Regions from separate parts of the Paenibacillus sp. 1-8 genome, predicted to be linked through region 3. Evidence: a T-box and tRNA genes for the amino acid it is inferred to sense, from the RefSeq annotation. Region 3 holds a T-box; the other regions hold tRNA genes.
What was found. A T-box is a leader RNA that pairs with one kind of tRNA and senses whether it is charged. The one in region 3 lies ahead of argS (arginine--tRNA ligase), so its partner is inferred to be a tRNA-Arg.
Positions count from the first base shown of each region.

Region 1: it encodes a tRNA-Arg, which carries the amino acid that the T-box ahead of argS (arginine--tRNA ligase) is inferred to sense. The anticodon was not compared.
Region 2: it encodes a tRNA-Arg, which carries the amino acid that the T-box ahead of argS (arginine--tRNA ligase) is inferred to sense. The anticodon was not compared.

Region 1 is NZ_CM149995.1:4,123,424-4,128,827, forward strand. It holds gene AC0WRU_RS18885 (hypothetical protein) at 143-1,054, opposite strand; tRNA gene AC0WRU_RS18890 (tRNA-Arg) at 1,313-1,386, shown strand; gene AC0WRU_RS18895 (exodeoxyribonuclease III) at 1,511-2,275, shown strand; gene glpK (glycerol kinase GlpK) at 2,342-3,835, opposite strand; gene AC0WRU_RS18905 (MIP/aquaporin family protein) at 3,867-4,688, opposite strand; gene AC0WRU_RS18910 (PTS transporter subunit EIIC) at 5,008-5,404, shown strand, end outside.
Region 2 is NZ_CM149995.1:217,474-222,877, reverse strand. It holds gene gap (type I glyceraldehyde-3-phosphate dehydrogenase) at 1-601, opposite strand, end outside; gene AC0WRU_RS00995 (sugar-binding transcriptional regulator) at 694-1,731, opposite strand; tRNA gene AC0WRU_RS00990 (tRNA-Arg) at 1,967-2,041, shown strand; gene clpP (ATP-dependent Clp endopeptidase proteolytic subunit ClpP) at 2,252-2,848, shown strand; gene AC0WRU_RS00980 (DUF3298 domain-containing protein) at 2,978-4,087, opposite strand; gene AC0WRU_RS00975 (SIMPL domain-containing protein) at 4,319-5,077, opposite strand; gene AC0WRU_RS00970 (HPr family phosphocarrier protein) at 5,346-5,404, opposite strand, start outside.
Region 3 is NZ_CM149995.1:2,173,994-2,179,397, forward strand. It holds gene AC0WRU_RS10185 (NUDIX domain-containing protein) at 1-40, shown strand, start outside; gene AC0WRU_RS10190 (cysteine hydrolase family protein) at 109-675, shown strand; gene AC0WRU_RS10195 (nicotinate phosphoribosyltransferase) at 795-2,258, shown strand; gene AC0WRU_RS10200 (MogA/MoaB family molybdenum cofactor biosynthesis protein) at 2,330-2,845, opposite strand; gene AC0WRU_RS10205 (four-helix bundle copper-binding protein) at 3,106-3,435, shown strand; T-box leader at 3,514-3,768, shown strand; gene argS (arginine--tRNA ligase) at 3,829-5,404, shown strand, end outside.

The DNA of each region.
Region 1 (5,404 bases), 1.9 Mb from region 3:
TTTATGCTTTCCCCTCCAACAAAATCTTCACTTAGTTTTCATACGATCAACGCACACAAAATAACCACTATAGTATATCTAACATTACTATCTTTTTCAAGGGCAGCCCCTTGAATGCTTCACAGGTAAACGTTTCCGGCCGTTATGGAGTGTTCATTCCCGCCGCTACGAATAGACGCATCGACCGATATACCTGCTCAAAACGGAAGCGCAATGCATCGGTAATGCCATATGTAGCACGGGTTTCTTCCTCATCCTTGTTGCCGCTTAGACTCTCCGATACCGTCTGATGGAGTGCTGCCGCCCAAATATCCGGCATCCCGTCCTCCTCCACCAGCATTGACCTGTAATCTTTCGTACCGTACACCGCCATCACAAACTGCGACCATAGTTCCTGCGCAAAATAGAACAGCGTAGGCTCATGCACTTCAGTCTGATCGGCCACTCGCTCCAGAATACGCATAATCGGTTCAGGAAATTCATCCGGCCGCAACGGAATAGACTCAATCTCGATTTCTGCCTTCTCATCTCCCCGGCTGATTTCGATCGTCCCTTCCATTCCGCGTCGTCGTAGTGTCTGCAAAACACGGAATTGAAGCAGAGGGTGGATTTCCCGTTCCTTAATCCATTTAAGCAGCGCATCGTCGATTTCCGGCAGATCCAGATAAGACAGTTGTTCCAGCGCTAAAATCGTCTGTTCCGACAACGGTTCATCCATAGCCATACGTAGCAACTTGTTGCCGTAGCCTGCATCCTGCTCCTGCTTGAAGCGCGCATTTCGGCGGGCCAGCTCTGCTTCACTGACCTCATCTTCTTCCGTAGCGTCCGTTTCCGCCCCTCTGTCGGCATATTGTGGAAAAGCGGCTTCCAGCCATTGTGAAAGGGCATCCCACTCTTCGTATTGCTTCTGTTCCTGTCCCTGGCATTGCATCAAAAAACGCAGCATCTCCATCGCCTCTCCGTAACGTTCGTTTTCAAGCATTACAGTGAGTTGAATTTGATAGTAATCCAGTGTCTTCGGAAACAAAACAATATTATTTTCTTTTGTCGTCACCTTGGAGTCCTTTATTCAAGGCACCCCCTCTCCACCGCAAGCTAAAGTATTTGTAGATTATATGAGAAACAGCGGCCGAAGTCCAACCTCTCGTCTTCCACATATTCACCTGTATTCTAACATACCCTTTTATGAGGCAAAAAAAACGATAGCTACTTTGATTTTTATGCTAAAGAAAGCCTGAATACCGGATATATGCGAAATAAAGCTTGAATCTTTTTTATCCATGTGATATATTAATCTTCGCTTGAATTTTATGTCCCAGTAGCTCAGCTGGATAGAGCAACGGCCTTCTAAGCCGTCGGTCGGGGGTTCGAATCCCTCCTGGGACGTTATCGTGAGAAGCTTCCGTAAGGGAGCTTTTTTTCGTTTTACCGCCGAGCATGAACTGAACGAAGTGCCACAGAAATAAAGCAGTATGCTTACATGTTTGGTACGGCAAGGGAGAATTAATAAATGAAAATCATATCATGGAATGTCAATGGTTTAAGAGCTTGTGTGACCAAAGGATTTTATACCTATGTAAAAGAAACAGATGCCGATATATTTTGCGTGCAGGAGACCAAGCTTCAAGAGGGACAAATTGTCATGGAGAACATGGAGGAATACACGCAGTATTGGAATTATGCCGAGAAAAAAGGATATTCTGGCACCGCTATTTTCACCAAAATCAAACCGCTTTCCGTACATTATGGCCTGGAGGAAAATGAAGAGCCGGAAGGTAGAACCATTACTCTGGAATTTGAGAAGTTCTATCTGGTCAATGTGTACACTCCGAATACCAAACGGGATTTGTCCAGACTGCCTTACAGACTGGAATGGGAAGACCGATTCCGCAGCTATCTGCAACAGTTGGATACATTGAAGCCTGTCATTGTTTGCGGCGATTTGAACGTGGCTCATCAGGAAATTGACCTAAAAAATGCGAAAGCCAACCACGGAAATGCCGGATTTACGCCTGAGGAACGTGACAGAATGTCGCAGTTGCTGAGCGCTGGATTTATAGATACTTTTAGACACTTTTATCCCGACCGAACGGATGTTTATTCCTGGTGGTCCTACATGCCGAAGGTGAGAGAACGGAATATCGGCTGGCGAATCGACTACTTTCTCGTCTCGGACAGACTTCGCCCGTTGTTGTCAGATGCGAAGATTGATTGCCATATTACAGGCAGCGATCACTGTCCCGTTATACTAGAATTGCAGGATATTTCAGCATAATTTCTCTTTACACTATGACAAAGGCCGCTCTGCAAAGAGCAGCCTTCTTTTTCACGGTTACAACACTCATTTGTAGGCCATCGTCGCATTCACGGCCTTTTTCCAGCCCTCATACAAACTGCTGCGCGTTTCTTCATCCATAGCGGGGTCAAAAGACCGCTCCACCCTCACACGCTTGCGCAGCTCATCCATGCTCTTCCAATATCCAATCGCCAAACCTGCCAGACATGCGGCTCCGAGTGCCGTCGTCTCATGGATCACAGGCCGTTCTACTGTGGCATCCAGAATATCGCTCTGGAATTGCATCAGAAAATTGTTCAGCACGGCTCCCCCATCCACCCGCAACGTCTTCACGGCAATACCGGAGTCAATTTCCATCGCGGCAAGTACGTCTTTTGTCTGGTAAGCAAGTGCCTCCAGTGTTGCGCGGATAAAATGCTCCTTTGTCGTGCCACGTGTCAGGCCAAACATCGCTCCACGCACCTCGCTATCCCAGTATGGACTGCCCAAGCCGACAAAAGCTGGTACCAGATACACCCCTTCCGAAGAGGGAACGCGGGCTGCATAGGCTTCACTGTCTTTGGCTTCACGGAACATGCGCAGACCGTCACGAAGCCACTGGATCGCCGAACCCGCTACAAAGACACTCCCCTCCAGCGCATATTGCACCTTGCCTTCCTCCAGCCCCCAAGCGATGGTCGTAATAAGTCCGTGCTTGGACTCAACGGGTTGATCGCCCGTGTTCATCAGCATGAAGCAACCTGTGCCGTAAGTATTCTTGATCATCCCTTTTTCGTAACAAGCCTGACCAAATAGAGCCGCCTGCTGGTCACCCGCTGCGCCTGCAATCGGTATATTTTGACCAAAGAAATGATAATCCACCGTATGCGCATATACCTCGGAAGAAGGCCGTACCTCAGGCAGCATGTTTTTTGGCACACCGAGAATGTCCAGCAGTTCTTCGTCCCACTTTAGCTCATAAATGTTATACATCAGTGTTCTGGCTGCGTTGGAATAGTCGGTCACATGCGCCTTGCCGCCGGACAGCTTCCAGATCAGCCACGAATCAATCGTACCGAACAGTAAGTCGCCTCGTCCCGCCTTTTCGCGCGCACCTTCTACATGATCCAGTATCCACTTCACTTTTGTGCCTGAGAAATACGGGTCAATCAACAGCCCTGTTTTACTGTGGAATAGCTCCTCATGCCCTTGCTGCTTCAGTTCTTCGCAGATCTCGGAGGTTTGGCGCGACTGCCATACAAGTACGTTATACACAGGCAGTCCTGTATTTTTGTCCCACACGGCTACCGACTCACGCTGATTGGTAATGCCGATAGCGGCAATTTGGTTCGCTTTTACACCGGATTCAGATAGGCAGGATGCAATGACCCCAAGAATGGAGCTCCAGATTTCATTCGCATTCTGTTCTACCCAGCCGGGATGAGGAAAGTATTGCGGGAACTCTCGCTGAGCCGAGTACACCACATCCCCTTTACTGTTAAACAAAATCGCTCTTGAGCTTGTCGTTCCCTGATCCAGTGACAAAATATATTTTTCCATCGTTGATCTCTCCCCCTGTAATCCGCTCATTTTATGCTGTTATTTTATTAGCTTTATCACTTTTATAAGTACGACTGAAACGAAAGGTAACCATAAGCACTACTACAATCATACCCAGCACAATCCAGAAAGCTGGAGTCATATTCCCTTTAAATACGGTCTGGTAAAACAATCCTCCGAAAGAGCCCCCCAGCAACGGACCTACAATGGGCACCCAGGCATATTTCCAGTTAGATGTGCCTTTACCGGGAATCGGAAGCAACCAGTGCACAAGACGCGGGCCCAAATCTCTAGCCGGATTAATAGCATAACCTGTCGTCCCGCCGAGGGACAAGCCGATGCTGACAACCAGAAAACCCACAATGAGTGGATTCAGTCCCTCAGTGAAAGAGTTGGCACCGAATGACTGCAAAGCAAGAACAAAGATGAAAGTACCTATCATTTCACTAAGCACGTTGGCGAACGGATGATCAATAGCCGGTCCTGTAGCAAATACACTGAGTTTGGTTGCTGTGTCCTCCGTCTCTTTCCAGTGGGGCAAATAATGCAAAACCACAATCACGGCACCCGCCATGGCCCCAAGAAGCTGAGCTGCAATATAGCCCGGAACATCCCTCCACGGAAAAGCTCCCTGAAATGCAAGCGCCAGCGTCACCGCCGGATTTAAGTGTGCTCCGCTGATCCGACCAACCGCATATACCGCAACGGCGACCGCGAGCCCCCACCCGAATCCGATCACTATCCAGCCAGAGCCATGGGCAAATGATTTTTTCAGGGACACCCCTGCGCACACTCCGCCACCTAGAGCAATAAGGATCATCGTCCCTATGAATTCGGCTGCGTATGGCGACATACAACCTACCTCCTCAATAGATCAACCGATTTTCAATCGCTTTCACCGCGCACAAAAAAAGAAAAGCCATCACAAACCGCCCCTGTGCTCTTGCATGGGATGTCTGCGTGGCTCTCTTGTCTCCGTCACGATTATTAACTTAAATTTGATATTATATAAGCATGTAAGCGATGTCAACTGCGGATTTACGTTTTTCATATCCTAAAATAATCGTTGACCATGTCAGATTCCCCGATTTATGATGTAAAAAAATGGGCGAAAATAAGGATTTCAGGATGGATACGACGCTCCCAACCTCGACGAAGAAGGGAAGAATGTTATGCTGAAATTTCTGCAAAAAATCGGCAAATCGTTAATGCTTCCAGTAGCCACACTACCCGCCGCAGGGATTTTGCAAGGATTGGCTCTGATTAACTATGAAACGGATATACCGCTTGGTCCCGGAGTGGGTGGATTTCTGAATCATTATGTCACTCCTTTTCTGAACGAGGGGGCGGGTGCCATCTTTGGCAACCTGGCGTTAATTTTCGCCATCGGTGTTGCCATAGGCCTGGCCGGGGATGCGGTAGCTGCACTATCGGCAGTCATTGCCTACATGGTGCTGACCCGCATTTTGGCGGCAGTACCGGGCATATTTGCATACATTCCGGATGACGTCAAGCTGGACATGGGCGTACTGGGTGGTATTTTTATCGGTGGATGGTCTGCCTTCCTGT
Region 2 (5,404 bases), 2.0 Mb from region 3:
CGCGAGCACGACGGAAGTCACCTTTAGCATGTGGAGCATCCAAAGTGTTTTGGTCGCCAGTGTAAGCATGAATTGTAGTCATCAGGCCTTCAACGATACCAAATTTGTCTTGCAGTGTTTTAGCCATAGGAGCCAGGCAGTTCGTTGTGCAAGAAGCACCGGAGATTACAGTTTCAGTACCGTCCAGAATTTCATGGTTTACGTTGTAAACGACAGTTTTCATGTCGCCAGTAGCTGGAGCGGAGATAACAACTTTTTTAGCGCCGCCTTTCAAATGTTTCTCAGCAGCTTCTTTAGTTGTGAAGAAACCTGTGCATTCCAGAACGATATCTACGCCCAGGTCTCCCCAAGGCAGTTCTTCAGGGTTGCGGTTAGCCAAAACCTTAACTTCTTTACCGTTAACTTTGAAGAAGCCATCGTGTACTTCTACTTCTCCTTGGAAAGTACCTTGTGTTGTATCATATTTCAACAGATGTGCCAACATTTTGGAATCTGTCAAGTCATTAATTGCTACTACTTCAATACCTTCCACGTTTTGAATCCGGCGGAAAGCAAGGCGTCCAATACGTCCGAAACCGTTAATACCAACTTTAACTGTCATGAGTGAGTTCCTCCCAAAGTTCGTTTAGTTTAGTTTATATATTCAAGACAGACCCGAAAGCCCGTCAAGACAACACAATTCATAAATCCGTATTAACCATTCAAATAATGGCTTACAATTTCAGCAGCAGCGCCTTCGTCGGTGACAAGAATATCTTCCTGCCCGAAACGCAGCACTGCATGAATAGCGGCCGCCTTGCTCTTACCTCCAGCCACGCCTAGAACCGTCTCGGTACGCCTGATATCCTCCAAGCGAAGTCCAAGCGTCAGCATTTTGTGAATAACGACACCGTCTTCGTTAAAATAATAGCCAAACGATTCGGCAACCGCGCCCTCACTGCTGATCTGGGCAAAGGTTTCGGGGTCAAGCTTGCGTCTGCGTGCCATCGCTATGGCGTTGCCTATCCCGTGAATGATGATCCGACTCTCTCGAATCAGGCTCAAAATATCCTGAATATTCGCATCTTCAAGCAGGGAGTTGTAAGCATGATTGCTGAGCAAATCTGGTACATGGAGCAGACGGTATTGTGAGCCGACCTTGCGAGCCATTGTGGAAGCAATTGTGTTGGCCTGCATTTCCATGCTTTCTCCCAAACCCCCGCGTGCCGGTACGAACCATCCGCCCTTAAGTGGGCCATTAGCAGGTAGTGTCAGTTGGTCCGCCACGTCCGCAATCGTCGTGCCACCTGTTACGGCGACTACATCCTCGTCGTCCATAACGCTCAGCAGCGCTTTTGCACCAGCACGGCCCAGCTCCTGCTTCGTTAAAGGAGAAGCATCCGAATCCCCTGGAACGACAACCACCTTCCTCAAACCATAGGCTTGACGAATCTGATCCTCCAATTGGGACAGGCCGAACAAGTTGTTCGCAATCGGCTCCAGCTGTTCCAGCAGATCCAGTCCTGCTTTGCTCACCTTCATGCCCACACTCTCAATCTCAATCAGCCCTTGGGCTTTAAGAAGATCAGTTTCGGCGCGCAACACGCGCTCGGTCATGTTCAGTGAAGCTGCCAGCGTTCTGCGTCCAATGACATCGGACAGCATAATCTGATGCAGGATCGTGTACCTTTTTTTCAAAACATCCATGAGGTCGGGCAGAAGCTGCTTCTGTATTTCTAATATCTTTCGCATGCTTTCCACTCCCGCACACTTCTAAGTTCTGTCTCTAATGCTATATCACTAACTGGTCTTAAAACGTCCCGGGTTAACTTTTTAAGTCCCACGTATATCTTAACCAATATTTGCTCTACATGCAAGTCTATCTGAACCTATATTTCTCAACTTTTTATGTGAATATGCGCACGTAATAAAAGCTTGCAATTCAATGCCGTATATCATATAATCATCTTTGTTTCCAATTAGCTGTGCGCCCGTGGTCCAACGGATATGACGTAGGCCTCCGGAGCCTGAGATCGAGGTTCGATTCCTCGCGGGCGCGCCATTTTTTATGAATGTTTAAATGCTTCCATATACTATTTTAACCAACTAGAGCGCAGAGGGCTCTTTTTTTTTAACCATTAGTTTGACTTTCTTTGACTTTTTGTTTGAAATTGTTTATCATGTGGTTAATACGGTAACAGTTTATAAATAGGGACGTGTAATCGGCATGTCCACCAAATCCATTAACGATATTAAAGGGAGGTTTTTTGACGTGAGCTATGTTCCTATGGTAGTAGAACAAAGTAACCGCGGCGAACGCGCCTATGACATTTATTCCAGACTGTTGAAGGATCGCATTATTTTGTTGGGCTCGGACGTCAATGACGTTGTAGCCAACTCTATTATTGCGCAAATGCTGTTTTTGGCTGCCGAAGATCCTGAAAAAGACATTCACTTGTATGTTAACAGCCCTGGCGGTTCGATCACAGCTGGTATGGCCATTTTCGATACGATGCAATATATTAAACCTGACGTGTCTACGATTTGTGTAGGTATGGCGGCTTCCATGGGTGCGTTCTTGCTGAACGCAGGTGCCAAGGGCAAACGTTTTGCCTTGCCAAACAGCGAGATTATGATTCACCAACCGCTGGGTGGCGCACAAGGTCAAGCAACGGATATTGAAATCCGCGCCCGCCGCATTCTGAAAATGCGCGACAAATTGAACCGCATTCTCGCAGATCGCACAGGCCAACCACTGGAGCGCATTGAAAAAGACACAGACCGTGACTATTTCATGTCCGCAGATGATGCCAAGGAATACGGTATTATTGATAAAGTGCTAACTAGCTCCTCTCCAGAAGGTGTATAAGAGAACGAATTATCGCCTTTGAGTAGCTGGTAAACCAAAAAAGCTGCCCCGGATGATTGTATCCGGTAGGCAGCTTTTTTGCGTCTTACTGTTCTTTTGGGTATAAATAGTACAAATGATTCATTTGTACTATTCATTCTGTCCAGCAAAAGGCTTACTGCCTTGAGGCAACAATTGAGCAAACGAATAAGTGAACTCAGGAATACCATACGCATAAGGCCCATACTCATACAAGTCAAACACAATCGTCACACCGCTATTCGTTACATAAAAATTAGGATTAGCCGCAATATCCTTGAAGCCACCAAAGCCGCCTTCATTCACCATTGGACCATTAATTTTTTTCTTCAGGTCGCTATTAAGAAACTGTTTGTAATTAGGATTGGCCTTCAGCACGTCAGACAATTGCAGCAATTTCCCATCAGCGAGTGAGAACGTATATCCTTTACGGGCCGTCATACCATGAGCACCAGCCGTATCGGAGTAATCCTCCATAATGATGCTCAAAATCCCTTGTTGGTTATGGGCAATAACAAAATCATTACTGAAAGTATACGGTCTTTCTACTGTAGGTTCACCCTCTGCTACTTGCTTTTTGCCTGCTGCCAGTACTCCCTCCGCTTGCTTTTTGAGTACACTGTTAATGGCCTGCTGAGCTTCAGGGTTTAGCTGGCCACCGCTGATTTGCGGGTACTTAACCTTGTAGGACACCTTTGCATCACTCGAAGCCGGAAGAGATTGGGACGTAATCGTGATCGGATTTAGCTGGCTTTTACTCAATGTTACTGTTTTCTGAGCTGCATTCCACTGAGCATCGATACCCAGATAGTCTTTCAGCAGACTCATAGGAATGTACAGCTTCCCGGCGATCTGTTTGGCGGTCATGCTACGCGTGCTGATTCTGTTAACATTGACATAGGTATACGAGGAAGAGGACATGATGAAAAGCTTGTTGTACCCACTACCTACGGTATAAGTCGCTGTTTTGGCATCATAACTCACTGGAATTCCCAGGCTGTCGCGCAATACTGCTACGGGAATCAATGTGCTTCCGTTCACCTGAATCCCTTTGGTGGCCAACGTTTTACCATTCCATTTGATAGAAATACCTGGTTGCTGTGCTGTAGCCTGTTGTTTGGATGAAGCTGCTTCGATATAGGAAACGGGAACAACTGCGACTCCTACTAAAATTCCCGCTGTCAGCAGTGCGGTGCCCCATTTTTTCGTGTACTTGTTCATATGAAGTATCCCTCCTGTTGTAGATGTGTACTGTGTATTGATTACTTTACTTATTATATCTATACCCCAATGTTCGTTGTTTACAATCTGTACACTCTCCGATTTCAATCTGTACATCTAGGGGGCCCAGCTATTACAGACTCATTACAAAATAGTTTCGACATATAAAAAAGCCAGCAAGTCATCCTGCAAATAAAGCAGGGCACTTGTAGCTTCGTTATAATCTGTACGTTAGTTCAATTCGTATTGTGCCGATACTTGGACCTTCACAGTCACTTGACCCGATTGTATCTCTGTTCCACCGCTTGTATCCAAGAGTGCTTTACTCATAGCAGCCTCTCGTTGTGTGAAGATTTGGGCATCTCCCCCATCTACCGTTACGTTCAAGAGAGTTCCAAGCCCACGTTTAGTTGCCTTGGCTACAGCATTTGCTTTGGATTGAGCATTTCCCAACGCCTTGGCAATGGCTTCTTCTTCATAAGCTGAAGAGTTTTCTACTGAAAAACGCACGTTATCTACGTTGTTCGCTCCAGACTGTGTGGCCCCATCCAGCAATTGACCGATTTTATCCAAATCACGGTATTTAACGGAAAGTGTATGGTTGGCAATATAGCCTTTAAGCTTCTGTCCAGCTTTTTCGTCGTAGGTATAGTTAGGCTGCACGTAGAACTGGCTCGTCTGAATGTCGTCCGCACGGATGCTCCACTTTTCTTTCAGCAGTTGTGTGACCTTACTTATTTTAGCGGCGTTGGCTTTTTGGGCAGCGGCTGCTGTATTTCCTTCAGATTGTACGCCGATGGATAAATAGGCAATATCGGGTTTAACCAATACCTCCCCGCTACCACTCACATTAATTACACTGCTTACCGTCGTAGATGCTGACGCGGCATAGGCGCGATCTGCTCCTGTCCATAATCCTCCCGCTACTACTCCTGCCAATAATGCTCCTGCCAGAATTGCTGTATTTGCAGCTTTCGTCCAATGTTTCATCATATTCGCCCTCTTTTCTTGATGATGTGTGTACCTTCCAGACGGAAACAAAGGGAAAAGGTTGCAGTTAGGCACCATATTTCCGAACAGAGTACCACCACAGGATGTAAATTACTTGTAGCTTGGGCCAAACACAGCGGTGGTATTCAAAAAGACCCCATTAGAGCAGCCCAGCAGGGGATTGACCACTCTGTTTTTCCGGATACAAAAAAAGCCCCAAAGGGGCTTTCACTAAGAGCATTTACCATATCACAAAGCAGATGTTTGTTTATTGATTTTCCAGCTCTACCTTACTAACCAGACTTACTAAAGCGTTTACAGCCTGCT
Region 3 (5,404 bases):
TTTTAGTGACAGGGTGCCACGGTTGTCTATCTACACTTAATGTAATGTAGTAGGTCACGCAAAGAAGCGCACAATCCCCAATTTGAGGATGAAGGAGCTGGCTGTACGATGAAGGCGTTGATTGTTATTGATTACACGAATGATTTTGTGGACGGTAGTCTGCCTGTAGGCCAACCGGCAGTTGAGCTGGATGACCGGATGGCAGCTATAACGCAGGCATATGTAGATCAAGGAGACTTTGTCGTAATGGCAGTGGATCTGCATGAGGAAAATGACCTTTATCACCCGGAAAGCAAGCTGTTTCCTCCGCATAATATTCGTGGAACCGAGGGACGAGATTTGTATGGCAAGCTCCATAATCTCTATACGAAACAGAGGGATTCCATCTATTGGATGGACAAAACACGATACAGCGCCTTCGCTGGCACGGATCTGGAACTCAGGTTGCGTGAACGTGGTATTACGGAAGTTCATTTGATCGGTGTGTGCACGGATATATGTGTACTGCATACGGCTTTAGACGCTTATAACAAAGGCTTTGCGATTACGGTATACAAGGACGCTGTGGCAAGCTTTAATCAGGCTGGACATGATTGGGCTTTGGGTCATTTTCAGGGCAGTCTCGGAGCCGACGTATGGTCGGCTGAGGATACGATTTTACGCCAGAAGAAGTAAATAACTTAACGATTGTGCACCAATATCCGATAACAGAATGGAGTTGGATATGGGTGCATACGGATGGACAAGGCGGTACGCCGCTGCCAAACCGGGGACAGTCAGAGAGGATGATTACGATGCAGTCAACGAGCCTCGCATTACATACAGATAAATATCAAATTAATATGATGTACGCCCACTGGGTGAACGGAAGTCACCAGCGCAAAGCTGTGTTTGAGGCATATTTTCGCAAGCTGCCTTTTGGCAACGGATATGCGGTGTTCGCAGGTCTGGAACGCATTGTGAATTATATTGCAAATCTGCGCTTTACAGAAGAGGATATCCGTTACCTCTCAGAGCAAGAGGAGAAGTATGATCCCATGTTTCTGGAGGCATTGCGACAGTTTAGGTTTGGCGGAACCGTTCATTCGATGAAAGAAGGGGCGCTTGTTTTTCCAAATGAGCCTCTGGTACGCGTCGAAGGAACGATTATGGAAACACAACTGGTTGAGACAGCGTTGTTGAATTTTATGAACTACCAGACGCTGATTGCGACGAAGGCGTCGCGCATTAAGCAGGTGGCAAGCGGCGATACGCTGCTGGAATTTGGCACACGGCGGGCGCAGGAAGCAGATGCGGCGATTTGGGGAGCCCGGGCAGCTTATGTAGCGGGCTTTGACGCAACTTCTAATATGCTGGCAGGTGAGCACTTTGGTATTCCGACCAAGGGAACGCATGCTCATTCCTGGGTGCAGACCTTTATGAGCGAGCAGGAGGCTTTTGACGTGTATGCGAAGGTTTTACCGGATCAGGTCACACTGCTGGTGGACACCTTTGATACGCTGGAGAGCGGTGTTCCCCATGCGATTCGGACAGCGAAGATGCTGGAGAGTCAGGGCAAACGCATGAAGTCGATCCGTTTGGATAGTGGTGACTTAGCTTATTTGTCCATTCAGGCGCGAGAAATGCTGGATGCCGAAGGCTTGGATTACGTACAAATTGTAGCCTCCAATGATTTGGATGAAAATACAATTTTTAACTTAAAGGCCCAAGGTGCGCGTATTGATGTATGGGGTGTGGGAACACAGCTCATTACAGCTTCGGATCAACCTTCACTGGGCGGGGTGTACAAGCTGGTCGAGCGGGAAGTAGAAGGCGAAATGCTGCCGACGATTAAAATTTCGGGCAATCCGGAAAAGGTATCCACACCGGGCAAGAAGGATGTATATCGTATTATAGATAAGAAGAAAGGGAGAGCTGTCGCCGATTATATTTCTTTTCCGGACGAAGATCGTCCGCGCAATGGAAAGCGGCTGAAGCTCTTTAACCCGCTGCATCCGTATATGAAGAAGTATGTGGAAAATTACGAAGCAGTTCCGATGCTGGAGCCTATTTTCGTAAATGGGCAGAAAGTGTATGAGCTTCCCGGGCTGGATGAAATTCGCGCATACCATACTTCCCAGCTGCAACTGTTCTGGCCGGAATATTTGCGGAAGCTGAACCCGGAAATTTACCGTGTAAATCTCAGTGAAAAGGTATGGGGGCTGAAACAAAAGCTGATCGACAGCTATATGCAGCCGGAAGTAGAAGAAAAGGAATAGCTTTAAGAAGGCACCCTGAAAGTGATGGGGTGCCTCTTTGTGTTTCAGAGCGTGGGAGGGAAATCTGTGTGTTATTTGTAAATTTCCCTCATGACATGCCGCAGCTCAGGTATAATGATGCGCTCCATCGCCAAACGGACGGCTCCACGCGAGCCTGGCATAGAAAATACGGCTGTCCGGCCCACGGTGCCTGCCACAGCACGACTCAATATCGCTGCTGAACCAATATCCTCGGCAAAGCTTAAATAACGGAAGATTTCCCCGAATCCGGGCAGTTCCTTATCCAGCAGAGAGGAAACGGCTTCATATGTTGTATCACGCGGGGAAATACCGGTGCCGCCTGTCAAAAGAACAGCCTCAATGTCATCGCGTTCGGCGGCTTCGGATACGAGCTGCCGGATGCCGTCATAGTCGTCTTTGACGATAACATATCGGACTACCTGATAGCCGTTCGTTTCCAGCAAATCCACCAGTAGTCGTCCTCCGGTATCTGTCTCCACGGTACGGGTGTCGGAGACGGTTACAACCATGCAGCTAACCTGCTGCGGGGCCTCCAGTCGATGCTCCTCTACAGAAGATATATTCATTGCAATGCTCACTCCTTGATCTATGTTAGACATACTCTTTTTACAATAGAGGAATGATTGCTGGTGTGCAAGTCAGTAGTAGGCACGAGGAAGAGGTGTGATTTATTCCCTTGCACGGATGAGTTGGAATATAGTACACTTCCTTACATAAGTCGGGATTTCTTGTCTGGTCATTGATGAAAGCGTGAACAACGGTTGATTAATCTCAATTGTCGGCGGGTAATAATACAGCAGGGTCAACAACAGGGAGGTAATGTATTATGAAACATTCATACCAACAATGCGTAGATGCTTGCCTGGAATGTATGAACGCTTGCAACGTTTGTTACGTGGCGAGCTTGAAGGAATATGATTTGGCTATGCTGCGCGAGTGTATTCGAGTGAGCCGGGAATGTGCAGAAATATGCGGGTTTGCTGCTCAAATGTTGGAACGCGGAACGGAATTTGCCGAGCAAATTTGTGAGTTGTGTGCCAAAGCCTGTGAAGTATGTGCTGCTGAATGCGGTAAGCACGCCCATGAGCATTGCAAGCAATGTGCAGAAGCCTGCCGCCGTTGTGTTCAGGCTTGTCGCCAAATGGTGGCTGTGTAATTACATATTATCGAGTCAGCGCCTGAACAGAAAATAAAAGATTGCTTTCCACTGGATAGGTTTGTATAATGATGGGAATTAACGTCTTGGAACGGGAGAGTAGCAGGGGAGCCATATCATTACAGCGAGCCGGAAAAGGTGGAAGCCGGTATGAGGTCCGATGTGAAGCGCACCCGGGAGGCGGTTGTTCCAACACGGAATTCCGTTAGTAGATCAACCCGGTAGACACCGTTATTTGTCATTGGAGTGAAATCGGCGATTATGCATAGTTCATTGCACAATCCGATTTACGAAGAGTGGTACCGCGGGGATATTGAAGTTCTCGTCTCTTGAATAATTCAAGAGGCGGGAGCTTTTTTTGTTAGATTCTAAATGAAAAAAGGAGAGAAAGCTATGCTGCTGTCGATCGCTGCTCAAGCTATTTCTGCCCATACGGGCTTGGAGGAAAAGGAGATTTCATCTTTATTGGAGGTACCGCCACAGCCGGAATGGGGAGATGTGGCGTTTCCCTGTTTTTTGCTGGCTAAAAAGTTTCGGAAGTCTCCACAGCAAATCGCACTGGAACTGGCGGAAGCAATAAATCGTGAGGAAGGACTGACTGCTTCGGCATCAGGAGCCTATGTAAATATAACACTGGGGCGTTCTGTTCATATTCCACTCATGCTGGCTGAATTGAGCAAACCCGAATTTTTCAAGCCAGATATCGGACACAGACAGCGGATAGTGATAGATATGTCTTCGCCCAATATTGCCAAACCGTTTGGTATCGGCCATCTTCGCTCTACTGTCATCGGTGCTGCATTGTACCGCATTCTCGGAGAAATGGGGTATATTCCGGTTAGTGTGAATCATCTGGGGGATTGGGGAACACAGTTTGGTAAGCAAATTGCGGCTTATAAAAGATGGGGAAATGAGGAGCAGCTACAGCAGGATCCGATTGGAGAATCTCTGAAGCTGTACGTGCGTTTTCATGAGGAAGCCGTGCATGACTCATCTTTGGAGGACGAAGGTCGAGAATGGTTCCGCCGTCTGGAGCATGGAGATACCGAGGCTCAGCAGCTATGGGAGTTTTTTGTTGAAGTCAGCCTGCGTGAATTTGATCGCATGTATCAGCGTCTGAACATTACATTCGACCATGTGCTGGGAGAGAGCTTTTACAATGATAAAATGCAGGCGGTTGTTGCCCAATTAAGGACGAAAGGTTTGCTGGAAGAAAGTGAAGGTGCGCTTGTGGTGCGTTTGGAGGATAAAGGACTGCCGCCTTGTCTGATCTTGAAAAAGGATGGGACTACCATTTACCCGACACGTGATTTGGCTACGGCGATCTATCGTCATGAGGTTATGAAAGCTGATCGGTTGCTGTACGTGGTGGGTGGAGAGCAGCAGTTGCATTTCCGTCAGGTGTTTGCGGTACTAAAGCGTGCGGGAGAGACGTGGGCGGAGCAATGTGAGCATGTGCCGTTTGGTCTGATGCGCTTTGCAGGTAAAAAAATGTCCACAAGACGCGGCAAGGTCGTAAAGCTGGAGGAGGTGCTGGATGAAGCAGTAGCCCGTGCTCGATCTATCATAACCCAGAAGAATCCCGATTTACAGGATCAACAGGAAATAGCCGAGGACGTCGGCATTGGGGCGATCATTTTTGGCGACTTAAAAAATAACCGCCTGAACGAAGTGGATTTCTCACTGGAAGACGCGTTAACCTTTGAAGGTGAGACAGGCCCTTATGTACAATACACACATGCACGTATACGTAGTCTTTTGGAAAAAGCTCATGCTGGCACTGGTACGGTGGCTGGATCTAGTATAGATGTTCCCGCGGGGGAACGTCATGCACCTGATTCAACGTATACATCCGATGAAATGCTGGGGGATGCAGGTTGGGCGCTGCTTAAGCAACTGATTCGTTATCAGGGACAACTGGTACGTGCGGCTCGGCAACTGGAACCTTCGGTTATCGCGAGGTTTGCGC